One region of the Nonomuraea sp. NPDC050547 genome, then DNA from elsewhere that is predicted to be linked to it. Evidence: riboswitches for the same ligand, from Rfam matches in the RefSeq annotation. Region 1 holds a riboswitch; each other region holds the start of a gene.
The links. Region 1 has a riboswitch for cobalamin ahead of ACIBHY_RS04485 (ABC transporter substrate-binding protein). Riboswitches for the same ligand answer to the same signal wherever they lie in the genome.
Positions count from the first base shown of each region.

Region 2: linked by a shared signal. The riboswitch ahead of cobN (cobaltochelatase subunit CobN) and the one ahead of ACIBHY_RS04485 (ABC transporter substrate-binding protein) in region 1 are both predicted to bind cobalamin.
Region 3: linked by a shared signal. The riboswitch ahead of ACIBHY_RS52775 (hypothetical protein) and the one ahead of ACIBHY_RS04485 (ABC transporter substrate-binding protein) in region 1 are both predicted to bind cobalamin.
Region 4: linked by a shared signal. The riboswitch ahead of ACIBHY_RS40035 ((2Fe-2S)-binding protein) and the one ahead of ACIBHY_RS04485 (ABC transporter substrate-binding protein) in region 1 are both predicted to bind cobalamin.

Region 1 covers NZ_JBITGW010000001.1:955,553-962,687, forward strand. The annotation lists gene ACIBHY_RS04465 (ABC transporter permease) at 1-561, shown strand, start outside; gene ACIBHY_RS04470 (ABC transporter ATP-binding protein) at 558-1,292, shown strand; gene ACIBHY_RS04475 (fumarate reductase/succinate dehydrogenase flavoprotein subunit) at 1,293-3,944, shown strand; gene ACIBHY_RS04480 (PepSY domain-containing protein) at 3,972-4,583, opposite strand; cobalamin riboswitch at 4,710-4,832, shown strand; gene ACIBHY_RS04485 (ABC transporter substrate-binding protein) at 4,872-5,882, shown strand; gene ACIBHY_RS04490 (FecCD family ABC transporter permease) at 5,891-6,916, shown strand; gene ACIBHY_RS04495 (ABC transporter ATP-binding protein) at 6,913-7,135, shown strand, end outside.
Region 2 covers NZ_JBITGW010000015.1:287,081-294,215, forward strand. The annotation lists gene ACIBHY_RS34490 (cobyrinate a,c-diamide synthase) at 1-336, shown strand, start outside; gene cobN (cobaltochelatase subunit CobN) at 291-3,851, opposite strand; cobalamin riboswitch at 3,882-4,087, opposite strand; gene ACIBHY_RS34500 (precorrin-3B synthase) at 4,079-5,176, shown strand; gene ACIBHY_RS34505 (precorrin-8X methylmutase) at 5,173-5,793, shown strand; gene ACIBHY_RS34510 (precorrin-2 C(20)-methyltransferase) at 5,793-7,135, shown strand, end outside.
Region 3 covers NZ_JBITGW010000036.1:10,667-17,801, reverse strand. The annotation lists gene ACIBHY_RS52795 (DUF4097 family beta strand repeat-containing protein) at 1-186, shown strand, start outside; gene ACIBHY_RS52790 (ATP-binding cassette domain-containing protein) at 206-1,129, shown strand; gene ACIBHY_RS52785 (ABC transporter permease) at 1,126-1,911, shown strand; gene ACIBHY_RS52780 (DUF418 domain-containing protein) at 2,012-3,163, shown strand; gene ACIBHY_RS52775 (hypothetical protein) at 3,496-4,308, opposite strand; cobalamin riboswitch at 4,352-4,555, opposite strand; gene ACIBHY_RS52770 (SMP-30/gluconolactonase/LRE family protein) at 4,838-5,761, opposite strand; gene ACIBHY_RS52765 (hypothetical protein) at 5,840-6,529, opposite strand; gene ACIBHY_RS52760 (hypothetical protein) at 6,570-6,944, shown strand; gene ACIBHY_RS52755 (hypothetical protein) at 7,083-7,135, shown strand, end outside.
Region 4 covers NZ_JBITGW010000019.1:126,818-133,952, forward strand. The annotation lists gene ACIBHY_RS40020 (MATE family efflux transporter) at 125-1,411, opposite strand; gene ACIBHY_RS40025 (LLM class F420-dependent oxidoreductase) at 1,417-2,439, opposite strand; gene ACIBHY_RS40030 (YcaO-like family protein) at 2,460-3,611, opposite strand; gene ACIBHY_RS40035 ((2Fe-2S)-binding protein) at 3,853-4,536, opposite strand; cobalamin riboswitch at 4,704-4,903, opposite strand; gene ACIBHY_RS40040 (ATP-binding cassette domain-containing protein) at 4,867-5,289, opposite strand; gene ACIBHY_RS40045 (hypothetical protein) at 5,512-5,913, opposite strand; gene ACIBHY_RS40050 (ABC transporter ATP-binding protein) at 6,220-7,135, opposite strand, start outside.

The sequences.
Region 1 (7,135 bases):
GCCGCCGTGGCCGGGGTCGCGGCGGGCGTGCTGGTCACCCGTTCGCGCCGGGCGGGGCCGTTGCTGCTGCCGCTGCTGGAGGTGGTGCGGCCGATCCCGGCCATCGCGCTGGTGCCGATCGCGATCCTGCTGTTCCCCGCCGACGAGCAGGGCATCGTCTTCATCACCTTCGCCGCCGCCTTCTTCCCGATCATGGTGAGCACGCGGCACGCCGCACGCGCGCTGCCGACGCTCTGGGAGGACGCGGTCAGGACGCTCGGCGCCGGTCGCCGCCACGTGCTGTGGCACGTCGTGCTGCCCGGCATCCTGCCCGGCGTGTTCGGCGGGCTGTCGGTCGGCATGGGCGTGGCCTGGATCTGCGTGATCTCCGCGGAGATGATCTCCGGCGAGTTCGGGGTCGGCTACCGCACCTGGAACTCCTACACGCTGGTCGACTACCCCGCCGTGATCGTCGGCATGGCCACCATCGGCCTGCTCGGCTGGCTCACCTCCGCCGCCGTCGAGCTGGCCGGGCGCCGGGTCACCCGCTGGCTGCCGCGCGGGGAAGGGAGCGTCACGTGACCACGCTGACCGAGCGGCCCCCCGCCGTGCGCGGGCTGGCCTTCGCCGTCGAAGCGCTCACCCTCGGCTACGGCCGCGCGCCCGTGCTGCGCGAGCTGGACCTGGCGATCCGGCCGGGGGAGGTGCTGGCCGTGGCGGGCGCTTCGGGGTCGGGCAAGTCCACGCTGCTGCGCGCACTGGCCGGGCTGCTGGCGCCCGCCGCCGGCCGGGTCCTGGCCGACGGCGTCGTGGTGGCCGCCACCTCCGCCGATCGCGCCATGGTCTTCCAGGACGACGGCCTGCTGCCCTGGCGGACCGTGCGGCGCAACGTGGAACTGCCGCTCGCGCTCAGGAAGGTGCCGCGGGCCGCGCGCCGGGCAGCGGCGGCGTCCTGGCTGGACCGCGTGGGCCTCACCGGGTCGGCCGGCCTGCTGCCCCGCGAGCTGTCCGGCGGCATGCGGCAGCGGGTGCAACTCGCCCGCGCGCTGGCCGGGGCGCCGCGGGCCGTACTCATGGACGAGCCCTTCGGCGCGCTGGACGCGCAGACGCGCGCCGAGATGCAGCGGCTCCTGCTCGGAGTGCTGCGTGAGACCCGCGCCACCGTCGTGTTCGTCACCCACGACGTGGACGAGGCGCTGCTGCTCGGCGACCGCGTCGCGGTGATCGGCGGCGGCGCGCTGCGCGCGGTGATCGAGGTCCGCCCAGAAGACGATCGCGACGACCTGCGCGCCCGCGTGCTGAAGGAGCTGTAGATGAAGATCCCCGAGCTGAGCGAGCGCCTGGAGCTGGAGTGCGAGGTGCTCGTCGTCGGCGGCGGCACCGCCGGCACGATGGCCGCGATCACCGCGGCCGAGCGCGGCGCCCACGTCCTGCTCCTGGAGAAGGCCCACGTACGGCACAGCGGCGCCCTGGCCATGGGCATGGACGGCGTCAACAACGCGGTCATCCCCGGCAAGGCCACCCCCGAGGACTACGTCGCCGAGATCACCCGCGCCAACGACGGCATCGTCAACCAGAAGACGATCTACCAGACGGCCACGCGCGGCCACGAGATGGTCCGCCGCCTGGAGCGCTACGGCGTGAAGTTCGAGAAGGACGAGTACGGCGAGTACGCCGTGCGGCGCGTGCACCGCTCGGGCAGCTACGTGCTGCCGATGCCGGAGGGCAAGGACGTCAAGAAGGTCCTCTACCGGGTGCTGCGCAGGCGCGACATCCGGGACAAGGTCCGTATCGAGAACCGTGTCATGCCCGTCAGGGTCCTGGTCGACGACGGCAGGGCGGTGGGGATCGCCGGATTCGACACCCGCTCGGGCGCCTTCGTCACGGTCAGGGCGGGCGCGGTGATCCTGGCCACCGGCGCCTGCGGCCGCCTCGGCCTGCCGGCCAGCGGCTACTTGTACGGCACCTACGAGAACCCCACCAACGCCGGCGACGGCTACGCGATGGCCTACCACGCCGGGGCCGAGCTCAGCGGCATCGAGTGCTTCCAGATCAACCCGCTGATCAAGGACTACAACGGGCCCGCCTGCGCGTACGTGGCCAACCCGTTCGGCGGCTACCAGGTCAACAACAGGGGCGAGCGCTTCGTCGACTCCGACTACTGGTCGGGCCAGATGATGGCGGAGGTGGCGGCCGAGATCGCCTCGGCCCGCGGCCCCATCTACCTGAAGCTGACCCATCTGCCGGACGAGACGATCAGCGCGGTGGAGACGATCCTGCACTCGACCGAGCGGCCGACCAGGGGCACCTTCCACGCCGGGCGCGGGCACGACTACCGCACCCACGACGTCGAGATGCACATCTCCGAGATCGGCCTGTGCGGCGGCCACTCCGCCTCCGGCGTCTGGGTGGACGAGCACGGCCGGACCACCGTGCCCGGCCTGTACGCGGCGGGCGACCTGGCCTGCGTCCCCCACAACTACATGATCGGCGCCTTCGTCTTCGGCGACCTGGCCGGAGCCCACGCCGCCGCCGCGGCCACGCCCGTGCCCGCGACGTTGCCGCAGGGGCAGGTGAGCGCCGCCCACGAACTCGTCTACCGCCCGCTGCGCAACCCGGACGGGCCGCCCCAGCAGCAGGTCGAGTACAAGCTGCGCCGCTTCGTCAACGACTACGTCGCCCCGCCCAAGACCGCCGCCAGGCTGGACCTCGCGCTGGAGTCGTTCGAGCGCATGCGCGAGGAGATCGCCTCGATGGGCGCCCGAACCCCGCACGAGCTGATGCGCTGCGCCGAGGTGGACTTCATCCGCGACTGCGCCGAGATGGCCGCCCGCGCCTCCCTCACCCGCACCGAGAGCCGCTGGGGCCTCTACCACGACCGCGCCGACCTGCCCGCCCGCGACGACGGCGCGTGGCTGTTCCACCTGAACCTGCGCAAGCGCGCCGACGGCGCGATGGAGTTCCTCAAGCGCCCGGTCGAGCCCTACCTGGTCCCGGTCGAGGAGTTCGCGCCGTCCGCCGCCGCCCCCGCCGTCCTGGCCGCGCACACCTCCGCCCCGGTACGGCGGGCCGCCCCCGTCACCACCGAGCGCACCGGCGTGGGCCGCCGCTCCCCGCGCATACTCGAGCTGCACCGCCTGGCCGAGGAACAGCCCACCACCGAGCAGCTCGCCCCCTACCTGGCCGACCCCGACCCCAAGGTGCGCAGGGCCGCGATCGCCACCCGCACCGAGACCGTCCCCGACGGCGCCGGCCCCGCCCTGGTCGCCGCCCTCGCCGACGAGCACGGCACGGTACGGCGGGCCGCCGCCACCGGCCTGCGCGAGCTCGCCGAGGTGCTCCGCCCGCCCCTCGACCTGGACGCGGCGCTGGCCGGAGGCGACGCGCTCGTCCGCGCCACCGCCCTGGACCTGCTGCGCGCGCTGCGCCTGGGCGGCAGAGACGTCTTCGCCGCCGCGATCGCCGACGCCGACCACCGGGTGCGCATCGAGGCCATCCGCGGCCTGGTCTCGCTGGACGAGCCGGACCTGGTAGCGGCCGCCGCCGGCGACCCGTCGCGGGAGGTACGAGTCTGGGTGGCCAAGGGGCTCGGCATCATCGGCAAGCCCGCGCCCGTGCTGGAGACGCTGGCCGCCGACGCCGACCCGCTGGTCAGGGCCGCCGCCCTGGAGTCGTCGGCCGGTGCGGGCGGGCCGCTGGTGGCGGCGGCCGTACAGGCGATGGACGACCCGCGGTGGCAGGTGCGGGTGGGCGCGGCCCGCGCGCTCGCCGCCGCCGACCGCGCCAGTGCGCCGGCGCCGCTCGTGGCGGCGCTGTCGGACGAGAACCTCGACGTGCGCAAGGCGGCCGTGCTGGCACTGACCCGCTGGGCGGACACGGCCGAAGCGGGCGCGGCACTGGAGGCGGCGCTGGGCGATCCGGACGCGGACGTGCGCGCTTACGCGCGACGGGCGCTGGCCGGGTAGCGCCGCCTCCTCAGCCCGTCATGTGCGTCAGCCGGTCGATTCCGGCTCGGCTGACGGCGAGACCACGCTGCCGTCGTCCGCCTTGATCTTGACCTTCGCCTTGGTCCCGTCTGCGGCGGTCACGTCGGCCTCCCAGACCACCGTGCCGTTGTCCCTGTCCAGGGACAGCTCGGTGATCTTGCCGTCCGGGTACTCGCCGGCGACCTTCTCCGCGGCGTCGGAGTAGGTGGTCTTGGCCGCCTCGGCCTGCGCCTTGTGCTTGGCCTTCTCCGCGTCGTCGTCGGCCTCCGCCGACGGCGTGCCGACGACCTTCCAGGTCATCGCGTCGACCCGGACCTTGCTCTCGGCGCCGTCCGCGCCGATGATGGTGACCTTCCACACGCCCTCGTCGGAGTCCAGGCCGGTGACCGTGCCCTCCACGGCGGCCAGCGCGGCCTCGCCCGCCTTCTTGACGTCGTCGGCACCGGTACCGGCGTCCGGCGAGCCCATGTCGCTGGGATCGGCCGGCGGTGTGGCAGGACTCTGGACGGCGAGGCCGGCGGTGTTCTGGGCGCCCCCGGAACCGCAGGCCGTGATCGTGAACAGCGCGGCGGCGGCCGCGGCCGCGCGAATAGCGTGCTTCTTAGAATTTTCCCCCATGAGGTGCACGCTGCCCCGAATATCTCCTCGGCATTCCCGCAGGTCAGTAGATCATGAAGGCGTACGGCCTGGTTGGCAGCCCTCCGGATATGCCACGATAGATCCCGAAATAGGCGACGGCGGATCGAGGAAGCCGGTGTGAATCCGGCGCGGTCCCGCCACTGTGATCGGCGAGCGAGCCCCGACGAAGCCACTGCCCTTGCGGGCGGGAAGGCCGGGGTGAGCGTTGACCCGAGAGCCAGGAGACTCACGCGGTCGCCACCTCACGACCTTGGGGCGGATCTCCCCATGAGAGGAACGGTGGACGGCATGCCCTTCCCCGCGAGCCCGCGCGCGCTCGTACCCCTGCTCGTCGCCTCGGCCCTGCTGGCCGGCTGTGCGAGCGCTCCCGCACCGGCCGCCGAACAGGCGGCCGGAGTCCCCGCGGGATTCCCCGTCACCGTCGTCAGCTGCGGCGTCAGCACCACCTACGAGCGGCCGCCCCGCCGGGCCGTCGCGCTCAACCAGCACGCCACCGAGATCATGCTCGCGCTCGGGCTGGAGAAGTCGATGGCGGGCACCGCTTACCTCGATGACGCGATCTTGCCCGAGTACAAGGCCGCCTATGACCGGATCAAGGTACTGGCCAAGGAGTACCCCTCCTTCGAGGCGCTGCTCTCGGCCGAGCCGGACTTCGTCTACGGCGGCTTCGAGAGCGCCTTCGACGCCAAGGAGGGCCGCGGCCGGGACGTGCTGGCCAAGTCCGGCATCGACACCCACGTCAACTCCGAGGAATGCCCGAACGGCCCGGTCACCGCGGCCCAGGCCGAGGAGGAGATCCGTACCATCGGCCGCGTCTTCGGCGTCGGCGAGCGCGCGGAGCGGCAGATCGGCGCCATGCGGACCGTCCTGGACGGCGTTGCGAAGAAGCTCGGCGACGTCGAGCCGGCCAAGGTGTTCGTCTACGACTCCGGCGACAAGACCGCCTTCACCGCGGGCGGCGCCGGGATCGGCAACGAGATGATCAAACTGGCCGGCGGGGCCAACCTCTTCGCCGACCTGCCCAAGGCGTGGGGAAACGTCTCCTTCGAGCAGGTCGCCGAGCGCGCGCCCGAGGTCATCGTCATCTACGACTACGGCCAGACCACGGTCGAGGCCAAGAAGAAGTTCCTGCTGGCCAGCCCAGCGCTCAAGGACGTGCCCGCGATCAAGAAGCAGCGGTTCGCCGTGCTGCCCCTGTCGTCGGCGGTGCTCGGGGTGCGGGTGCCGGCCGGGGTGGAGGCGCTGGCCCGGCAGATCCATCCGGACCGGTTCAAGTGACGCGGGCGGTGCGGCGTGCGCCGTACCCGCTGATCCTCGCGGTGCTCGCCGCCGCGCTGCTGCTGGCCGCGACGGCGGGCGTCGCGGCGGGCTCGGTCGGCCTGCCGTTCGGGGAGGTCTGGTCGATCCTGCTGCACCGGCTCCGGCTGCCGCTGGGCGAGCCCACCTGGCCGGCCGTGCGCGAGACGATCGTCATGGACGTACGGCTGCCGCGGGTGCTGCTCTGCGCGGTCGTCGGCGCCGGGCTGTCGGTCTGCGGCATGGCCCTGCAGGCGCTGGTGCGCAACCCGCTGGCCGACCCGATGCTGCTCGGCGTCTCCTCCGGCGGCACCGTCGGCGCGGTCGCCGTGATGGTGCTCAACCTGTCGGTGTTCGGCGCGCTGACGCTGCCCCTGGCCGCCTTCGCCGGCGCCCTCCTCGCGCTCTTCCTCGTGTACGGCCTGGCCAGAGCGGGCGGCCGGATGACCACGATCCGGCTGGTGCTGGCCGGAGTCGCCACGGCCGAGGTGCTGTCGGCCGTGGCCAGCTTCCTCATCGTCACCTCCAACGACCCGCACAAGGCCGACTCGGCGCTGCGCTGGATGCTGGGCGGCCTGGCCGGCACCACCTGGGACCTGCTCTGGATCCCGGCGGCCGCCGTGCTGCTCGGCACCGCCGTGCTGCTGGGCGTCAGCCGTCCGCTCAACCTGCTGCTGGCGGGGGAGGAGGCCGCCGCCGCGCTCGGGCTGGACGTGCACCGCTTCCGCGGCGCGATGTTCGTGCTGGTGGCGCTGATGATCGGCGCGATCGTCGCGGTCAGCGGGTCGATCGGGTTCGTCGGGCTGATGATGCCGCACGTGGTCAGGCTGCTGGTCGGCGCCGACCACCGGCGGGCGCTGCCTGCCGCCGCGCTCATGGGCGCGGCCTTCCTGATCGCCGCCGACCTCGCCGCCCGCAGCCTCATCGCCCCCGAGGAGATCCCGATCGGCATCCTGACCGCGGTGACCGGCGGCCCGTTCTTCCTGTGGCTCATGCGGAGAAAGGCGGCCCGATGACCCCCGGTGAGCTGCGCGCCGAGGGCGTGAGCGTCGTGGTGAACGGGCGGGCCCTGGTCAGCGAGGTCACCCTGGCCGCCGCGCCGGGGGAGCTCGTCGCGCTCGTGGGCCCGAACGGCGCGGGCAAATCCACCCTCCTGCGGACCTTCTACCGCGCCGTGCGGCCCACCTCCGGGCGGGTGCTCCTGGACGGGGACGACATCTGGCGCATGCCGGCCA
Region 2 (7,135 bases), on a different contig from region 1:
CTGCTGTACCTGTGCGAGGAGCTCGACGGCCGGCGCATGTGCGGCAGGGTCCCCGGCAAGGCCCGGATGACGGGCAAGCTGACGCTCGGCTACCGGGAGGCCACGGCGGTCAGCCGGTCGCTGCTCACCCGGCCGGGCGAGCGGTTCAGGGGCCACGAGTTCCACCGGACCGCCGCCGACCTGGGCGGCTGGGCCCTGTACCGGTGGGAGGGCGGCGCCGACGGCTACGGCGACGCCCTGCTCACCGCCTCCTACCTGCACCTGCACTGGGCGGGCAGCCCGGTGCTGGCTCAGCGGCTGGTGTCGTCCTCCAGGTCGCCCTCGGTCTTGAGGTAGACCTCCTGCACACCCCGCAGGATCTCCGGGTCCGGGTGCTCCCACATGTCCCGCTCGGCCGCCTCCAGAAGCCGTTCGGCGATGCCGTGCAGCGCCCACGGGTTCGACTTGGCCATGAACGCCTGGTTCTCCGGGTCCAGCACGTACGCGGCGGCGAGCTTGTCGTACATCCAGTCGGCCATGACGCCGGTGGTGGCGTCGTAGCCGAACAGGTAGTCGACGGTCGCGGCCAGCTCGAACGCGCCCTTGTAGCCGTGTCTGCGCATCGCGGCCAGCCAGTTCGGGTTGACGACGCGGGCGCGGAAGATCCGGGAGGTCTCCTCCGACAGGGTGCGGGTGCGGACGGCGTCCGGGCGGGTGCTGTCGCCGACGTAGGCGGCGGGGGCCTTGCCGGTCAGGGCGCGGACGGTGGCGACCATGCCGCCGTGGTACTGGAAGTAGTCGTCGGAGTCGGCGATGTCGTGCTCGCGGGTGTCGACGTTCTTGGCGGCGACGGCGATCCGGCGGTAGGCGCTCTCCATGTCGGCGCGCGCGGGCACGCCCTCCAGGTCGCGGCCGTAGGCGTAGCCGCCCCACACCGCGTACACCTCGGCCAGGTCGGCGTCGTCGCGCCAGTTGCGGCTGTCGATGAGCGGCAGGATGCCCGCCCCGTAGGCGCCGGGGGCCGAGCCGAAGATGCGCATCGTGGCCCGGCGCTCGTCGCCGTGCGTCTCCTCCTTGACGTGGGCGCGGACGTAGTTGTCTTCGTCGGCCTCGTCCAGGCCGGCGGCGAGCCGTACCGCGTCGTCGAGCATCGCCACGACGTGCGGGAAGGCGTCGCGGAAGAAGCCGCTGATGCGGACGGTCACGTCGATGCGGGGGCGGCCGAGCTCCTCCAGCGGGATCGGCGCGAGGCCCGCCACGCGGCGGGAGGCCTCATCCCATTCCGGGCGGATGCCCAGCAGCGCCAGGACCTCGGCCACGTCGTCGCCCGCGGTCCGCATGGCGCTGGTGCCCCAGACCGACAGGCCCACCGAGCGCGGCCAGTCGCCGGTGTCGGTGCGGTAGCGCTCCAGGAGCGAGTCGGCCATGGCCTGGCCGGTCTCCCACGCCAGCCGGCTCGGGACCGCCCTGGGGTCGACGGAGTAGAAGTTGCGGCCGGTCGGCAGGACGTTGACCAGCCCGCGCAGCGGCGAACCGCTGGGCCCGGCGGGGACGTACCCGCCGTTCAGGGCGTGCAGGACGTGGTCGATCTCGTCGGTGGTACGCGCCAGCCTGGGCACGACCTCGGTGGCGGCGAAGCGGAGGATGCGCTCCACCTCGGCGCTGGGCGCCACCGCCGCGGCGGCCTCCACCGTCCAGCCGCGTTCCTCCATCGCCTCCACCAGCGCGCGGGCGGTGGCCTCGACCCGGTCCACGTCCTTCAGCGACGCGCTGCCGTCCTCGGTCAGCCCGAGCGCCTGGCGCAGACCCGGCAGCGACTCCTTGCCCGCCCACATCTGCCTGGCCTGCAGGATCGCCAGCACCAGCCCCACCCGGGCGGGCCCCTCCGGCGCCTGGCCGAGCACGTGCAGGCCGTCGCGGATCTGCGCGTCCTTCACCTCGCACAGCCAGCCGTCCACGTGCAGGATGAAGTCGTCGAACTCGGTGTCGTGCGGCCGGTCGGCCATGCCCAGGTCGTGGTCGAGCCGGGCGGCCTGGATCAGCGTCCAGATCTGCGCCCTGATCGCGGGCAGCTTGGCCGGGTCCATGGCGGCGATGGAGGCGTGCTCGTCCAGGAGTTGTTCCAGGCGGGCGATGTCGCCATAGGACTCGGCCCTGGCCATCGGCGGCACCATGTGGTCCACCAGCACCGCGTGCGCCCGCCGCTTGGCCTGCGTACCCTCGCCCGGGTCGTTGACCAGGAACGGGTAGATGAGCGGCAGGTCGCCGATCGCGGCGTCGGTGCCGCAGGAGGCCGACATCCCGGCCGACTTGCCGGGCAGCCACTCCAGGTTGCCGTGCTTGCCGACGTGCACCATCGCGTGCGCGCCGAACTCCGCCGACAACCAGCGGTAGGCGGCCAGGTAGTGGTGGCTCGGCGGCAGGTCGGGGTCGTGGTAGATGGCGATCGGGTTCTCGCCGAAGCCGCGCGGCGGCTGGACCATGACCACCACGTTGCCCGCGCGCAGGGCCGCCAGCACGATGTCGCCCTCGTGCACGAACAGCTCGCCGGGCGGCGTACCCCAGTGCCGTTCCATGCCGGCGCGCAGGTCCGCGGGCAGTGTGCGGTACCAGCGCTCGTAGTCGGCGGCGGGGATGCGCACCGGGTTTCCCGCCAGGTGTTCCTCGGTCAGCCAGTCCTGGTCCTGGCCGCCGGCGGCGATCAGCGCGTGGATGAGCGCGTCGCCGTCCTGCTCGGCGACCCCGGGGAAGCCTTCGCCGAGGTCGTAGCCGGCCTCGGCCAGCCTGGCCAGCAGCCCGACCGTGCTCGCGGGGGTGTCCAGGCCGACCGCGTTGCCGACCCTGGAGTGCTTGGTCGGGTACGCCGACAGCATGACCACGAGCCGCCGCTCGGCCGGCGGCGTGTGCCTGAGCAGGCCGTGGCGCACCGCGATCCCGGCCACGCGGCGGGCTCGCTCGGGGTCGGCCGTGTAGACGGTCAGGCCGTCCTCGTCGATCTCCTTGAACGAGAACGGCACCGTGATGATCCGGCCGTCGAACTCGGGGATGGCCACCTGCGAGGCGGCGTCGAGCGGGGACAGGCCGTCGTCGTTGTCCTCCCACTCCTTCTTGCCGCTGGTCAGGCAGAGTCCTTGCAGGATCGGGACGTCCAGGGTGGCCAGCGCGCCGACGTCCCACGCCTCGTCGTCGCCGCCCGCGCCCGCGGTGGCCGGACGGGAGCCGCCCGCCGCCAGGACGGTCACGACCAGGGCGTCGGCGGTGCGCAGGACGTCGAGGAGCGCCGGTTCTGCCGTTCTGAGCGAGGAGCAGTACACCGGCAGCGGCCGGCCGCCCGACTCCTCGATCGCCCGGCACAGGGACTCCACGAACGCGGTGTTGCCGGCCACGTGGTGGGCCCGGTAGTACAGGACGCCGATCACGGGGCCCTCGGTGGCCTTGGAGTCGCGCTCCAGCGGGCCCCAGGAGGGCATGGGGGCCGGTGGGGCGAAGCCGTACCCGGTCAGGAGGACCGTGTCGGACAGGAAGCCGTGCAACTCGGCGAGGTTGGCGGGGCCGCCGTGCGCGAGGTAGGCGTGCGCCTCGGCGACGACGCCCGCGCTCACCGTGGACAGTTCCATCAGCTCGGCGTCGGGGGCCTGCTCGCCGCCGAGCACGACGACCGGGCGTGGGCCGGCGAGCAGCGCGTCGAGGCCTTCCTCCCACGCGCGGCGGCCGCCGAGCAGCCGGACCACGATCAGGTCGACGCCGTCCACGAGCGCGGGCAGGTCGTCGGTGAGCAACCTGGCGGGGTTGCCCAGGCGGTAGTCAGCGCCGCTGGCGCGCGCGCTCAGCAGGTCGGTGTCGGATGTAGAGAGCAGCAGAACGCCAGGCACGCCGCAGTCCTCCCTCGGGGTCCTCGCCCCGTTCGCAGGTGTCGCGACGGCAGGAGTCTCCTGGCTCCCGGATCCATGCTCACCCCGGCCTTCCCGCCCATCGCTGGACAGTGGCCTGTGGTGGGGTTCGCTTCCCGGTCACAGTGGCGGGACCGCGCCGGTTTCTCACCGGCTTCCTCCCATTGCCGTCGCCTAAGGGTGAGCCTACTGGCGTTACCATCCTCATCGTGTCCATAGCCGACTTTTCCGGACGTCTCCGCCCAGATGCCTGTCCGGGAGCGCTACAGACGCACGCCGCGGCGGACGGCCCGCTGGCCAGGATCCGCCTGCCCGGCGGTGCCATCACCCCAGCTCAGCTGCGTGAGCTGGCCGCCTTTGGCGCGAGCGGGATCGAGCTGACCTCGCGCGCCAACGTCCAGGTGCGTGCGGTGGAATCTCCGGCGGTCTTCGCCGACCGGATGGCCGCGGTGGGCCTGTTGCCCTCGCCGACGCACGAGCGGGTGCGCAACATCGTCGCCTCGCCGCTCGGCGGGCGGCTGACCGGCTTCGCCACCCACCCCCTCGTGGAGGCGCTGGACCGCGCCCTGTGCGCCGACCCCGCCTTGGCCGGCCTGCCCGGCCGCTTCCTGTTCGCCCTGGACGACGGCACCGGCGACGTCGCCTCGCTGGGCGCCGACGTCACCCTGGTCGAGGACGGCATCCTGCTGGCCGGTACGCCCTTCTCGACGCCCGGCGACGGAGTGGACATCCTCCTGGCCGCCGCGCGAGCCTTCCTGGCCGAGCGCGCGGACAGCGGCGCCTGGCGCGTCGCCGAACTCCCCGACGGCCCCGCCCGCGTCGCCGCCCGCCTCAGCGCCGCCCGCGTCCAGGCCGCCGCCGCGGTGGCCTCCCCGCAGCGGGCGCGCGGGGCCGGGGTGGTCGCGCTGCCGGACGGGCGGGTGGCGGTGGAGGCCGTGGTCCCGCTCGGGCGCCTGACCGCGGCCCAGGCGCGCCTGCTCGCCGACCTCGATGTCCCGGTACGGCTCACGCCCTGGCGTACCGTCGTGCTCCTCGACCTCGCCGAAGCACCCGACCTGACCGGATCCGGCCTGGTCACCGACCCGGACTCCCCCTGGACAGGGGTGAGCGCGTGCACCGGCAGCCCCGGCTGCGCCAAGTCCCTGGCCGACGTCCAGCACGACGCCGCCCAGTGGGTGGCCGCCCGTGAGCGCCGCCCGGAACTGCCCGTGCACTGGGCAGGCTGCGAGCGCCGCTGCGGCCTGCCCAAGGGCCGGGTCGTCGAGATGGTCGCGACCGGCGACGGATACCAAGAAAGGCAGAAGTGAGCGACTACATACGCGACGGCGCCGAGATCTACCGGCGTTCGTTCGCCACCATCCGCGCCGAGACGGACCTGTCCGGGCTCCCGGCCGACGTGGCCCAGGTGGCGGTGCGGATGATCCACTCATGCGGGATGACCGACCTGGTCGGCGATCTCGGCTGGTCGCCGCGCGTGGTCGGGGACGCGCGCGCGGCGCTCGGGGCGGGGGCGCCGATCCTGTGCGACGCCATGATGGTGGCCTCCGGCGTGACCAGGCGCAGGCTGCCCGCCGGCAACGAGGTGATCTGCACGCTCGGCGCGCCCGGCGTGGCCGAACTGGCGGAGAAGCTCGGCACCACGCGCAGCGCGGCGGCGCTGGAGTTCTGGCGCGACCGGCTGGACGGCTCCGTCGTGGCGATAGGCAACGCGCCCACGGCACTGTTCCGGCTGCTGGAGATCGTCGCGGAGGGCGGGCCGAGACCGGCGGCGGTGCTGGGGATTCCCGTGGGGTTCATCGGCGCGGCCGAGTCCAAGCAGGCGCTGGCCGAGAGCGGGCTTGAGCACCTCGTGGTGCGCGGCAGGCGCGGCGGCAGCGCGATGACGGCGGCGGCGGTCAACGCCATCGCCAGCGAGGTGGAGTGATGGAACACAACGAGCGCGCGGCGGGCAGAGAGCCGGCGGCGGACAGCGAGCGGGCGGCGGGCGCCGGGCGGCTTTTCGGGGTGGGGCTCGGACCTGGGGATCCGGAGCTGATCACGGTGAAGGCGGCCAGGCTGATCGGCGAGGCCGACGTCATCGCCTACCACGCCGCCCGGCACGGACGCAGCATCGCCCGTTCGATCGCCCTGCCGTACCTGCGGGAAGGGCAGATCGAAGAGTTGCTGCTCTACCCGCTGACCACGGAGACCACCGACCACCCGGGCGGCTACCAGGGCGCGCTGGACGACTTCTACGTCGAGTGCGCCGCCAGGCTCGCCGCCCACCTCGACGCCGGGCGGACGGTCGTGGTGCTGAGCGAGGGCGACCCGCTCTTCTACGGCTCCTACATGCACATGCACAAGCGCCTGGCCCACCGCTACCCGACCGAGGTGGTGCCGGGCGTCACCTCGATCAGCGGGGCGTCGGCGGTGCTCGGCCGTCCCCTGGTCGAGCGGGACGAGACGCTGACCGTGCTGCCCGGCACCCTGCCCGGCGAGGTGCTGGCCGAGAAGCTGCGCGCCACCGACTCGGCGGCGGTGCTGAAGCTGGGCCGTACCTTCGAGAAGGTACGCGACGCGCTGGCCGAGGCCGGACGGCTGGACGACGCCTGGTACGTGGAACGCGCCACCATGGGCGCCCAGCGGGTCGCGCCGCTGAAGGACGTGGATCCCGAGGGCGTCCCGTACTTCTCGCTGGCGCTGCTGCCGAGCCCGGCCGAGCACACGTTCGTGCCCGAGAAGCCGGCGGGGCAGGGGCCGGGCGAGGTCGTCGTGGTCGGGCTCGGGCCCGCCGGGCGGCCGTGGCTCACGCCGGAGGCGCAGGAGGCGCTGGCCGCCGCCACCGACCTGGTCGGCTACGGCCCCTACGTGGACCGCGTCCAGCCGAACCCGCGCCAGCGCCGCCACCGCACCGACAACCGGGTCGAGGCCGAGCGGGCCAGGCACGCGCTGGAGATGGCGCGCGACGGCGCCCGGGTGGCGGTCGTCTCCTCCGGCGATCCGGGCGTGTTCGCGATGGCCAGCGCGGTGCTGGAGGCGGCGTCCGACTTCCCCGGCGTGCCGGTGCGAGTGGTGCCGGGGCTGACCGCCGCGCAGGCCGTGGCCGGGCGGGTGGGGGCGCCGCTGGGGCACGACTACTGCGTACTGTCCCTGTCTGACCTGCTCAAGCCGTGGGAGGTGGTGGCCGAGCGGCTGCGCGCCGCGGCGCGGGCCGACCTGGTGCTGGCGTTGTACAACCCGGCCTCGCGCAGCCGTACCTGGCAGGTGGGCGCCGCGCGTGACCTGCT
Region 3 (7,135 bases), on a different contig from region 1:
GAGACCGGCTACGGCGCCGTCTCCGTCGGCGTTGCCCGCACCACCGCCGCCGACGTGGACGTCAACTCCCGGCACGGCGAGGTCCGCGACACCCTCGACTCCGGCCGCGCCCCCGTGCACACCGACGCCAAGGCGGACATCTACGCCCGCACCACCTACGGCGACATCCATGTCCACCGCGCCTGACCCGCCAAGGAATCCGACCATGACCGGCACCGCCATCACCGTCTCCGGGCTGCGCAAGTCCTACGGCTCCCACCGCGTACTCGACGGCATCGACCTGTCCATCCCACAAGGATCGATCTTCTCCCTGCTCGGGCCCAACGGCGCGGGAAAGACGACGACCGTGCAGATCCTGTCCACGCTCATCAAGGCCGACGCCGGGCAGGTCACCGTGGCCGGCAACGACCTGGCCAAGCAGCCGGACGCCGTACGCGCCGCCATCGGCGTCACCGGCCAGTTCTCCGCCGCCGACGGGTTGCTGACCGGCGAGGAGAACCTTCGCCTCATGGCCGACCTGCACCTGCTCGGCCGCTCCAAGGGCCGCAAGACGGCCCGCGAGCTGCTGGAGCGCTTCGACCTGACCGGCGCGGCCCGCAAACGGGCCGCCACCTACTCCGGCGGCATGCGGCGCCGCCTCGACCTGGCCATGACCCTGGTGGGCAACCCGAGCGTCATCTTCCTCGACGAGCCGACCACCGGCCTCGACCCGCGCAGCCGGCGTTCGATGTGGGCGATCGTGCGCGAACTCGTCGACGGCGGCGTCACCATCTTCCTCACCACCCAGTACCTGGAGGAAGCCGACCAGCTCGCCGACCGCATCGCCATGCTCAACGGCGGCCGCATCGTCGCCGAAGGCAGCGCGGAGGAGCTCAAGCGGCTGGTACCCGGCGGGCACATCAGCCTGAAGTTCGCCGACTCGGCGAGCTACGAGCTCGCCCTGCGCGGCGTCGGCCCGATCTCCCGCAACGACGAGGCCCTCACCCTGCTCGTCCCCAACAACGGCGGCACCGCCACCCTGCGCGGCCTGATCGACTGGCTCGACGGCAACGCCATCAAGGTGGAGGAACTGTCGGTGCACACCCCCGACCTCGACGACGTCTTCCTCGCCCTCACGGAGTCACGATGACACGCGCCCTGACCGACTCGGCGACCATGCTGCGCCGCCAGCTCCGGCACATCCTGCGCTACCCGGCGCTGACCCTGACCGCGGCCGGCATGCCGATCATCTTCCTGGTGCTGTTCGTGTACGTCTTCGGCGGCACCATGGGCGCCGGCATCGACGTCGGCACCGGCGACCCGCGCACCGCCTACGCCAACTACCTCGCGCCGGGCATCATTCTCATGACCGTCGTCGGCGCGGCCCAGGGCACCGCCATCTCGGTGGCCACCGACATGACCGGCGGCATCGTGGCGCGCTTCAAGACGATGGCCATCGCCCGCGTCTCCGTGCTCACCGGGCACGTACTCGGCAGCATCATCCAGACCATGCTCGCCGTCGTCGCGGTGGTCGCCGTCGCGCTGCTGGTGGGCTTCCGGCCCGGCGCGGGCGTGGGCGGCTGGCTCGGCGTCGCCGGCGTCCTGGTCATGATCAGCTTCGCGATCACCTGGCTGTCCACGGCGCTCGGCATGGTCACCGACGACATCGCCGCCGCCAGCAACCTGCCCATGCCGTTGATCATCCTGCCCTTCCTCGGCAGCGGTTTCGTCCCCACCGCTTCGATGCCGGACGCCCTGCGGTGGTTCGCCGAGAACCAGCCCTTCACCCCGATCATCGAGACCCTGCGCGGCCTGCTCACCGGCGCGCCGGTCGGCGACAGCCTCACCCGCTCGATCGCCTGGAGCGCCGTCATCGCCCTGCTCGGATACCTGTGGGCCAAGAAGCTGTACAACCGCGACCCCGGAAAGTGAGAACCGCCGGCCGGCCTTGCCCACGCCCGGATGACGGCGCCATCGACCCAGAAACAAGGAGACGCACCATGCATCAGTTCGCCTCGGAGCGGGGGCCGGCGTGACCGCCTCCGCCACCCTGCCGGCTCCCCTCAGCACGACCGCCCGATCCCTGGCGCCGGATCTGGCACGCGGCATCATGCTGCTGGGCATAGCCCTGGCCCACGCCCCGCAATTCCTGCTCGACTGGACACGCGGGTCCTCGGCCCTCAACACGATCGCCCACTTCTTCACCACCCTCGTCACCGACAACCAGGCCCGCGGGATGTTCGTCTTCCTGTTCGGCTACGGGCTCGGGCAACTGGCCCAGCGTCAGTACGCGCGCGGCAGCGAATGGCCGTCCGTGCGCGCGCTGCTACGCCGGCGCAGCCTGTGGCTGATCGTCATCGGGCTGGCACACGCGGTGGTCCTGGTGCCGTTCGACGTCATCGCGGTCTACGGCGTGACGATGCTCTTCCTCGCCTTCCTCGTACGCGCCCGCGACGCCGTCCTGTGGCGGCTGGGCCTGCTGACCCTGATCCCGGGGGGACTCTTCCTCACCTGGCAGAGCGTTCAGGTCTACACCACGGCCGCGGAGGGCTCGCCGTTCACCATCGCGAAGTACATGGAGCCGGCCTTCGTCGATCACCTTCTCACCAACGCCATCGCGTGGCCGGGCAGAACCCTGGTGTCCATCCTCTTCGCGATCCCCGGCATGGCGTGGGGACTCCTGGCCGCCCGCAAGAAGATCCTCGACGAGCCGGGACAGCACATGGCTCTCCTGAAGCGGATCGCCTTGCTGTGCATCGGCGCCGCGGTCGTCGGACGGCTCCCGGCGGCGTTCCTGGCCGTCGGCACCTGGCCCGACGTGGCGACGCCCGTCGTATGGGTGACGTACGCCGCGCACAGCTTCACCGGCTACATCGGCGGCATCGGCGCGGCCGCGGCCATCGGGCTCGCCGCCGTCCGCATCGGCCACAACCACGGCCCCCTCACCACCGCCCTGGCCGCCCTCGGGCAGCGCTCGATGACGTTCTACCTCGCGCAGTCGGTGGTATGGGTGGCGCTCTTCTACCCGTTCACCCTGGGCCTGCGCGACGACCTCAGCTTCGCCGCCAGCCTCGCCGTCGCCGTCGTCATCTGGGCGGCCTCGATTCCCGCGGCGGCCTGGATGCACCGCAAGGGATACCGGGGCCCGTTCGAGGCGCTCGTGCGCCGCATGTCGTACCGCTAGTTCCGGACGGCCGCTTCCTCCCGCAGGCAGGCGCCCTGCGGAGCGCGGGGGATGCCCAGGATCACGATCCGGCGACCGCCGAGGGGCGTCACGTTCGAGACGTGCCGTCGCCATCCGCGACGCGCAGCCGTTCCCGGTAGGCGCGAAGGCCGGCCGCACCAGGCACCCGCAGCCCGTAGACCCCCGGCCTCCTCGGGGTGAGCGACGGAAGCTCCGGGGCATCGGACATGAAACCGAACAAACGCATGTCCCCGAGCGAGGTAGCGGTCCACACGTGACGGTCACATGGCCGTCACGGACGCCCGTGAAGATCGTGGCGGGGTCAGCAGGGTTCAGGCATGGCCGAGTCCTACGCGGACCACGGTGGCGGCGGTCTCCAGGGGCGCGGGCTGGCGTGGTGAGCAGGAGGCGGCCACCACGAGCCGGTCGGCGAGGCCCGAGATCGTGGCGCACGTCGCCGCGGCGGATTCCACCGGCCCGGTGTGCGGCGAACGGCCGTCCACGACGGCGGCCACCACGGTCGTGCGGGGCAGGCCGCCCATCCGGGTGAGGGCGTCCAGGGCGCCGGGCGCGGTCACGAAGTCCAGGGCGATGCTCTCGACCCGCGAACCGCCCAGTACGGCCAGCGCCGGACCGGCCTCGCCCGAGCACAGGCACACCATCAGCCGGGGACGGTTGCTCAGCTCGCCCAGCCGCCGGTAGACGCGGGCCAGGCGGCGCAGGCCCGCAGGGTCGGCCGGTGCGGGCTCGTCCAGCTGGACCTCCTGCGCTCCGGCGGTGGCCAGCCGCTCCAGCAGTTCGGCGTACGGCTCCAGGAACGCCTCCAGCAGGCTGAGTGGATCGAAGCCCGGGCCGCCGGCGCTTCGGCCGCCGGTGCTTCGCAGGAAGGCGAGCGGGCCGGGTAGCACCGGGCGTACCTCGAAGCCGAGCCGCCTGACCGCCAGGTAGGCGGCGAGCGGCGCGCCGTGGTCGAGCCGGAAGCGGGTGGCTGGGGTGAGCGCCGACCCCTCCGCGACGCCGAAGGTCGCGGGGGAGCGGAAGGTGGGGTGGTGGAGCGGGAGGTCGGTCAGGCCGAGCGCCCGCCATCCTTCCCACAGGCCGGTGGTGGTCGCCGGGCGTCCGAGCACGGTGGTGCGCTGTCTCACGTCGGGTCCTTTTCCCTCGCGGAACCCCTGGGGGCCGCGCACCGGGCGGCGCGCGGGCGGTGGCAGGTGTTCGGACTCGCGGGCGTCCCACACGTTCCTACTGGCCGTCGCTTCCCAGGCCGGAGCCCAGTGCTTGCGTGGACGGCGGTCGTTCCCGCTCACCGCTGCGGGGCAGTCCCGGATTCACACCGGGTTCCCTCTTGCGCCGATCCCTCAACGGGGCCGGGCCAGCCGCAGGAGGAAGCATATGCCCTGCGCGGGTCGCGCACGCGGCCATGCCTCGCCCGGCCTGGGCGTGATGCGGCGAGGTGTTCCCGGCATGGGGTCGCGTCATCTCACGCCGAGGCACCTCGGACCGCGGCATGTTCGGGCTGTGGCATCTCGCGCGTCGCGCCTCGGGCCGGGGGCGCCTCGGGGCTCGGGCATCCGATCTCGCGTGTGCCGGGAGATCGGATGCGCCGCGTGCATGGGCGTGGTGCCGTGCGGGTGCCGGGCCTTGGTCTCCGATCGATGAGGCCCGCGTGCCGGGTCAGGGGCGGGGGATGGCGACGGCGTCGTACGTCGTGTCGGGGGTCGGCGGGGTGGTGAAGCGGGCATTGGGCAGGTACAGGCGGGACCCGAACGCCGCCACCGTCGTCGGCACGTCGAACAGGGCGCTGGTCACCCGCCGGACCACGCGGCCCTCGGTCCCCGCCGCGTTCAGCCGCAGGACCGCCACGGTGTTGATCCGGTTCTGCACCGCGTACAGGGTCCGGCCGCGCAGCAGCAGGCCGTCGCCCTGCGGCAGCGACTCGCCGTGCAGGTCGATCCGGGAGGTGGTACCGGTGCCGTCCACGCGGAACAGGCCGCCGGTGTTCGACTGCACGATGATCAGGCCCCGGCCGTCGGGGGTGGCGGCGATGCCGTTGGCGTTGATGCCGGTGCCGTACACCAGGTCGCCCGTGAGCGGGACCCGCACCACGTCGGCGGGCAGCCGTCCGCCGCGCAGCGGCAGCTTGTAGAGCACCGGGTTGGCGGAGTCGGTGAACCACGCGGCGTCGCGGGTGAGGATGACGTCGTTGACGAATCCGGCGGCGGTGGCCAGCCGGTAGGAGGCCAGGACCCGGCCGGTGCGGGTGTCGACGACGCGGGCGTCCCCGGCCGTGCCGCCCGCCACGAACAGGCGTCCGCGCTCGTCGATCTTCATCCCGACGGACGGGGTGCCGGGACCCTCGCTGATGATCGCGCCGCGCCCGGTCCGCAGGTCGGCCCGGTAGATGGAGCCGTTCGCCAGCGAGCCGAAGTAGGCGAGCGGGCCGGAGCCGATGGCGATGCCCTCGGGCCGGAAGCCGTCGGGCAACGGGATCGACTCGGGTAACTCCCGGTCCGCGGCCGCCCCGGCGGGAGCGCCGGTGGCGACGGCCAGGACGAGGGTCGTGACAATCGCGCAAAGGAGCCTGATGGTTCGCAGCATCTGATGCCCTCTTTCCAATCGTCTCGGGACCCACGCTAGATCGCCGGGCGCCGTGCGCAAGTGCCGCGAGGCCTCCGGCTAACGGGCGGGGCTCCCGCCGTACACGGCCGTCACCTTCACACCGAGCGCCGCGGGCAGCAGCGGCGCGGCCTCGGCGATGGCCGCACCGCCCGGGGCGAAGGCGGCGGCGTGCCTGAGCGCGATCCTGGCCGCCCGCCCCTGGACCTCGTAGGAGGCGTGCCCGAACGCGGCCGCCAGCGCGGGCGCCGGCTCGGCGGCATGCGGCAGCTCCCGTTCCAACCGGCGCAGGCCCTCCAGGGCGAGCCTGGCCTCAGGCCGGAACGTCAGCGCGCCGATCGTCTCGACGACCTCGCCTGCCGCGGCGGCGCCGCCGTACCCGATCTGGGCGAGCGCCAGCTCCGCGACCGCGCCGGGAGCGGCGGGCAGCAACCGCAGATAGTCGCGTACGCGCGCGCCGGCCTCCTGCGGCGTCGGGTCGAGCAGGTGGTGCAGCCGCACGAAGAAGCGCAGCCCGATCTCGTCCCCGCCACGCAGGAACCGGCGCAGGCACCCGTCGAGCAGTTCCGCCCGCGACACCCGGCCCTCGGCCGGCAGCCGCCGGAGCAAGGCCGGCCAGCGGGTGGGGACGGGTTCCCCACGCTCCTCACGCAGGACGCGGCCGGCGCCCTCGGCCTCGAAGATCCGCGGCAACAGTGAGCCGAGCAGCGGATCGTCGCCCGACGGCCGGGCTCGAAGCCAGGCGAGCACGAGGGGGTCGTGCTCGGGCGGCTCGCTGGCGGGAACCCCGTTGATCGATCCGACGAACGCCGTCGAGCACGGCGTGGGCGTGGTGCTGAACGGCCCCGGCGAGGCGATGGCACAGCGGATCGCCGCGCTGGCTCCCGGCGCGCACGTCGTGAAGGCCTTCAACGTCTTCCCCTCCGCCCAGTGGACCCGCGCCGGCGGCGGACCCCCCGTCACGGTGGCGATGTGCGGTGACGATCCGCGGGCGTTGCGCGTCGTCGGCGACCTGGTCCGCGATGTCGGCGGACTCCCGGCCGTGCTGGGGCCGCTGGATCGGGCGCGCCAGCTTGAGGAGGTCGCGGGCTTCGTCATCGGGCTGGCCTTCGCCGGTACCGACCCCGGATCCGCCGTCCCGAGCCTCCCCACAGCGGCCGTGTGAGGGTGGTCGCCACGCCGTAGACCAGGCGCGAAGTTCTTTCGCTCTGTGTGGATTTGGACGCGGATGTCGCTCCGGATCCTTCCTAGGTTCTGCGTTGCCGGACACCACCGGCACCACCACTGATGGGAGTCAGGAATCATGCGTAAGCTTCTCGCCGCCACGGCCATCGCCGGTTCGATCGCCGCCGGTCT
Region 4 (7,135 bases), on a different contig from region 1:
CAAGGAGGTGCTCAGGTGGCCGCTTCTCGCGCAGCCTTCTCCGAGCGCCTCACCGCCGTCGCGTCCACACCGGCCGGGCTGGTGGAATACCGGCCGAACGCGGCGATCCGACGTACCCATCTCATCATGCTCCCCGTTCATGGGTGGTCGACATCACTGAGCCGCGCCGGGCACGCAGCCCAAGAAGCACGGCCAGGAGGATCGCGAAGGCGTTCCACGCCAGATAGATCCCGGGCAGCCCGAGGCCGAAGGTCAGGCCGAGCAGCCAGGAGAGTGGGATGAGCAGAAGGTAGTCGCAGGCGACGTTGGCCAGCATCACCGAGCGGGTGTCGCCCTGGGCGCGCAGGAAGCTGCCGGAGGCCATCGCGGGCACCATGGGCGCCAGGCTCAGCATGGCCAGCGGCACCACCTGCCAGGCCAGGGCGACGACCTCGGGGTTGTCGCTGAACCACGACAGGACCGTGGTACCGCCGAGCAGGAGCGACCCGGCCGGCACGGCGAAGACGATCAGCAGTAGCCGGGTCCCGGTGCGCCGCCGGTGCACCGCCCGGTCCGTCTGGCCCGCGCCGATCTCCTGCCCAGCCAGGATGACTACGGACGCCGAGGCCGAGGCCATCACGGTGAAGACGATGAGCAGCAGGTTGTCCACGATCCGGTACGCGGCCAGCTCCAGAGTGCCCATCCGGGCGGCGAAGCCTGCGAGCAGCGCCTCGTTGAGGTAGCCGACGCCCATCGCGCTCATCTCCGGCCAGCCGATCCGCCACAGTTCCCCGGCCACGGGCCGGCCGTCGGCGGCCACCCGGGGCAACCGGGCGCGGCCGTACACCAGCAGGAACGCGGTGCCGGCGACGGTGGCCGCCAGGGTGGCCAGAGCCGCGCCGGTGACGCCGAGACCCGCGGAGAAGATCAGCCACAGCCCGAGCGGCAGGTTCACCGCGTTGACCAGCAGCGCGTGCCACATCGCCGCCCGCGTCACCCCGACTCCGGAGCAGGCGCTCTGCAGGGTGAAGGAGGCGGCGGCGAACGGCACCGCGAACGCCAGCACCCGCAGGTACTCCACCCCCGGCCCCGCCAGCTCGGCGGAGGCACCCAGCAGGGTCAGCGCCGATCCGGCGACGGCGTACAGGACGGCGCCGATCGCGGCCCCGGCCAGGATCGAGGTGCCCAACCCCACGCGGACGACTCGCATCACCGCCGCGGGTGTGCCGGCGCCATGCGCCTGCGCCACTTTGATCTGCACGGCGGTGGCCCAGCCACGCACCACGACCAGGGCGATCAGGTAGACGGGCGCGGCCAGCGCGAAGGCGGCCAGCGCGGTCGTGGAGTATCGGGCCAGCATGACGGTGTCGACGACGTTGACGACGATCTGCGTCAGCCCCGCCACCAGCAACGGCACCGTCAGCGCCCACATCCGTCTCACAGCACGGCCCGTGCGGCCTCCAGGAAGGCCGGGTCGCGGTCGAGCAGGATGACCGTGTCCACCCGGGACTCCCGCCACACGGCGAGCCGCTCGGTCATGGCCTCGATCGGGCCGATCAAGGCCACCTCGTCGAGCAGCCGGTCGGGCACCGCGGCCGTGGCGGCATCACGGTCACCGGCGGCGAAGTGCTTACGGATGTCGTGAGCCGCGCCCTCGTACCCCATCTGGACGACCACGTCGGCATAGGTGTTACGCACGCCAGGCGAAGCCGCGCCGATCAGATGGGAGTAGAGCGGGCGTAACCGCTCCCGCCCCGCCTCAACCGTGTCAGCGTGCGCGACGTACAGAATGGGGCAGATCTTCACATCCCCCGGCGCGCGACCTGCCCCGGCGATGCCCGAGTCCAGCGGAGCCAGGATCGCGGCCTCGTGCTCGGGCGCGTACATCCCCGACAGCCACCCGTCGGCGAGCTCACCGGTGAGCGACAGGTTGCCGGGCCCAATGGCCGCCAGATACAGCGGAATGCGCGGCCGGAGCGGTGTCATCTCCGAGCGGATCGGCCGCGCCCGCCCCGTGGAGCCCGCACCCGTGTACGGCAGGCGGTACAGCTCGCCGGCGTACTCCACCCGTTCCTCGCGCGCGATGGCCTTACGCACGATCTCGACGTACTCCCGGGTGCGGCGCAGCGGCCGGTCGTACGGCAGGCCGTGCCAGCCCTCCACGATCCACGGCACCGACAGCCCGAGGCCGAGCTGGAACCGGCCGCGCGACAGCACGTCCAGCGTCATCGCGGTCATCGCCGTGGCGGCCGGTGTACGGGCCGGGATCTGCATGATCGCGGTGCCCAGCTCGATGCGCTCGGTCACGGCGGCCAGGTAGCCGAGCACGCTGACGGCGTCCGGTCCGTACTCCTCCACGCTCCACACGGAGTCGACGCCGATGCTCTCGGCGTGCCGGATCGCCGGCAGCACCTCCTCCATCGGCTCGCCGCCGTAGCCCATCGCAAGTCCGAGCCGCATGTCTTCGTCTCCTCCTGGGTTCACGCGAAGGGCAGGGGCACCGGTGTCAGATCTGATGACGGCGGGATCCGGCTCCCGCCCATGAACGGGAACGCGGCCGGGGCGTTGCAGGACAGGCCGGGCACGATGACCCGGGCGACGTGCAGGTCCATGCCTGCGACGGTGAGGTCCACGGCGTAGGCCCGGAAGGTCGCCGCGCCCCTGGCGGGCGATCCTGCGGGGTGGCGCAAGCGGTCGAGCGTCTCGCCCCGCAGGCGTACATCCAGGTAGAGCTGGACGTGCAGGCGCACGTCGTTGACCGAACGCCAGCCGCGCCGCAGGTCGTCGAGGTAGCGGCGGTCGGCGCGGCGTGGCAGGTACGGTGGTCCGGGATCCAGGCGCAGCAGCACGCGGCCGGTCTCATAGGTGCCGATGGCCTCGGTGAACGCCTTGGCTGCGGCCTCCTCAGCGGTCTCCCGGCAGGCGCTGCCGAATCCCACGATCCCGCGCTCGCGGTCCTCGACGAAGACCCCGGCGACGATCGCCCCGAATTCCGATGGAATCTCCAGCGGCGTGACCGTCAGCCCGGACGTCGCCGCCTCGCCCAGCGCGGTGGCCAGCGGGCCCGTCTCGGGCACCGGGAGCGGGGCGGCTTCATGGCGGCCGGCCCACCAGAGCGTGACCGCGTCACGTTCCAGCACTTCACGCAGGGCCGCCCGCCTCGCCTGCTCCCGCGTCGGGCCGGCGGCGGTACCGGCCAGGACCGGGTAGTTGGTGTACGGCTCGCCGCGGCGTGGGCCGGTGAAGTAGTTGACGTAGACCAGCGAGGCGGGCACCAGGACCCGCTCCCCCGAGGTCAGGTCCTCGGCGGGCACCCAGGTGATCTCCAGTTCCCGGGTCATCGGGACGAACGGAAAGCCCTTGGCCGCGTACTGGGCGGGAGAATAGAGGGCGAAGTCCCGAGGGTCGAGTGCGGGTTCGGTCAGATCTCGGTGGGCGGCTCGGGTCAGGCCGCCGGGCACCTGGTTGGCGCAATGGCGCTCGATCGCCTCCCCGATCGCGGCCAGGCGAGCTGCGTCTTCGTCACCGAGGGCCGCGCCACCGGTCACCTCTGTCCCTTGAACAGCGGTGTACGAGACCATGCTGGCGACGACAGGGTGGCGTGGCCGGTCCCGGCGCACTTCGCGGATCATGAGCAAGACCTTCCTGGGTGTGCCGGGACCGGGAAATCAGGTCTTACTCGTCGTCGTCCTCACGCCACTCGAACGGCGAGTCCACCGCGGGGGTGTGGGACTTCAGGCAGGTCTGCGGGTCATCGGGTTCGGCGAAACCGTGGTGCGCCATGTGCGTCCTCCTTCGGCATTCTGCACAAGTGATGCAGTTGCGAACTCTTCGCAAGAAGTTTAGGCACAGGCTCACCGGGATTTCAAGAATTCATTTGTCCAGCAGGGCGCAGTCCCCGCATTTATCGCCGTCCGGCACCCGGTAATAGAGACAGCACGTGGTGCGCCGGAACGCGAGTTCTGGAGAGGTGAGGGAGCCTTTCCCGGCCAGCCCGCCAGTGGCCAGCAGCAGGTTCACCAGCCGAGCGGCCCGGGGGGCGAGCTCCGGGCGGGCGGTTGCCACGGCACGTCCGGCTTCGGCGACGGCCGAGGCGGCGTTGCCATACAGGAGTCCGGGGGCGACTTTCACCCGCAGGCCGCGCGCGAACGGTTCGAGGTGGCGGCGCACCACCATGTCGTAGAGCAGGGCGGCGACCTGGCCTTCCGTCCCTGCATGCCATCCCGCGAGCGTGGGCAGCCGCAGGCGTGAGTCGTCGTCGGCGCGGTCGAGCCGGGTCAGGTCGGGGATGACTCCGCGGGTGAGCACGGCGCCCACGACAGGCGACCAGAGGCGCGCGGCGTGGCTCAGCTGGGCGATGGAGGCGCCGATGCGCAACTCGGCGGTGTCGTACCTGGCGGCGGTCGCCTCGACCAGATCGGTGAGTCCGCGCGCGTAGTCGGCGCTCACGTCGTGCCATCCCGCGGGGTCGCCGCCAAGGTGCGGAGCGAAGAACGAACCGAATTCGGCGATTTCCTCGAGCGTGCTGCGGACGGACTCTTCCGACGCCGCTTCCATAACTCCAGGCTCCATTCTCAAAAAGGGAATGACTAAATGGCCGGACGGCAAATCCGGCAGTTTCTGGAGAGATCAGGGACTACTCACGGCGGGATCGAGCGGCCGACGGCACGCCATCGTTCTTCAGGCGCCATGGCCTGCTCCTCTCCGGGGAAATCCGCCCCAGGTCGTCGAGGAGGCGACCGCGTGAGTCTCCTGGCTCTCGGGTCGATGCTCGTCCCCGCCTTCCCACCCCCGGGGAAGGGTGGTGGCGTCGAGGGGATCCGCTCGCCGATCACAGTGGCGGGACCGCGCCGGAGTCACACCGGCTTCCTCAGTCCGCGCTCGCCTTTACCCGGCCATCATGACACGGATCCGGTCAGTTGGGCGGATATGAGGCGGGTGTAGGCGCCATCGCCGGTCAGGAGCCTCATGGGTGCCGGTCTCGGCGACGCGGCGGGATTCCCGTACCACGATGCGGTCGGCGGTCAGGATGGTGGACAGCCGGTGGGCGATGATCAGCGTGGTGCGGTCGCGACGGACGGAGGCCACGGCGGCGGCGACCTCCTGCTCGCTTTCGGTGTCGAGGCTGGAGACGGCTTCGTCCATGACGAGGATGGGCGCGTCCTTGAGGATGGCGCGGGCGATGGCGATGCGCTGGCGCCGGCCGCCGGACAGGCGGGTCCCGAACTCGTGGGCCTGGGCGGCCGTGGCGGCGGAGATGACGGACTGCGGCTGGGCGCCCTCGCCGCTTCGGCCGACAGGTCCGGGCATGCTGCTGCCTCACGGACTCGCGGTGCCGGCGCAGGATGGCGTCCGGGCCGACCACAAGCCGCAGCCTGTGCAGGACCGCGCGGGGCAGTGCGGTCAGGAGCTCCGCCGGGAAGAAGCGGTCCTCGGGAGCGAACCTCACCCGCGCATCGGCGCCGAGCTGCCGTTCCAAGACCACGACCTGGCCGGACGGGATTGTCGGCAGCCGCAGTGTTCGAGGACGGCTTACGAAATCGACGCCGCGTTGAGCGCGACGACGAGGCTGGCCGCGGCGAGCATGAACGCGGCGGATGTTCCCACATACCGCTCCGGCTTGCTTCGGGACACCGCATTGGGGATGACGCTGAGCACGGCGAACCCGAACACCGCCCAGGTGCCGATACCCGCGACGGGGTCTGCCACCACGTCGATCCATCCGACACGGTCCACGACCACGACTGCGAACGCGACATAGAGCACCAGCGCGATACCGCTGCCAACCCGCAGTGGTCCCGGTAGGACCCGGTGCCGCCCACCCCATGCCAGGCTCCCCCATGGCGCGCCGCACACGAGGGCCAGTTGCAAGACCGACAGCAGCACGAGGACGACGATGAAGAGGACAACCAGGACAGGCACCAGTTCGTTCATGAGATCGTCCCTCCAGGGGTCGATACGCATCGCCGGGAAGTCACGATATGTCGCGTTGCACTCCAAGTCAAGATATATCGCGATAACTACGGCAACCTACCCCAAGTTCCCGGTCAGGCCGGCTTGCAGCGAGATGGGCCAGGCGAAGCGGCACCCTCTCCTGAGGGGCGGAGCCGGCGCACGCCGTGCACGGCCAACCTCGCCGTGAGCTGGCCCAACGCATACCTCAACAGGCGCATGGCGGGTCCGACCCGACCCCACCGACGCGGATGGCCCGGCCGGCCAGGTGATCGGCACCTTTCTCGCTCACGCTCCACCGAGGGCCCTGAGCCTGAGCTCCTGGTCGGCGGCGAGGGCCAGAAGATCGTCGTCGTGGCTGATGACGAGCACGGTGACGCCTTCGGCCGCGAGCTCGCGCATGATCCGCGCGACGGAGTGCAGGTGACGGCGGTCGACGCCGGAGCTGGGCTCGTCGAACACGACGATCCGGCGAGCGCCGAGCCGGGCCGCGGCGACGACCAGGCGTTGCTGCTGCCCGCCCGAGAGGGACAACGGGTGCCGGTCCCGCAGGGACTCGAGGTCGAGGTCACGCAGGAGGCCGCCGACCTGCGGCGCGCCGGACCCGCTGAGCCTGAGCTCGGCGCTCACGCTGTCGGTGAACAGTTGCCGTTGCACGTCCTGCATGACGATGCCGCTCACACGCTGGCGTTCGGCCCGGCCGAGCCGCCGCCCGTCCAGCGACACCTCGCCCTCGTGTCGTTGCAGGCCGGTCAGTACGCGGGCGAGCGTGCTCTTGCCGGCGCCGTTCTGGCCGGTCACGGCGGTGATCGCGCCGGCCGGCAGGTACGCCTCCTCGATGTCGAGCACCCGGCGGCCGCGGAAGGCGCACCGGACGCCGCGCAGGGTCACGCCTGCCCCCGAGTGCCGCGCCGAAGGCGTGCCCGGGTCGACGCTGGGGCCCCGGGCGAAGACGCGGGGTGCCTCCGGACGCCGGACGGGGTCGAGGGAACGCAACCCTTCGGCCGCCAGGGTGTCGTCGTCGAGGGCGGCGAACTCCGCACCCCGCCACTGCGCGTCGACGCGGCCCCCGCGCAGGGCGACGACGCGGTCGGCGACGCCGCGCAGGAAGTGCAGGCGGTGCTCGGCGATGACGATGGTCGCGCCGCTCGCGCGGAGCCGGGCCAGCGTGGCCGTGAAGCGTTCGACCGCGGCGGCGGACAGG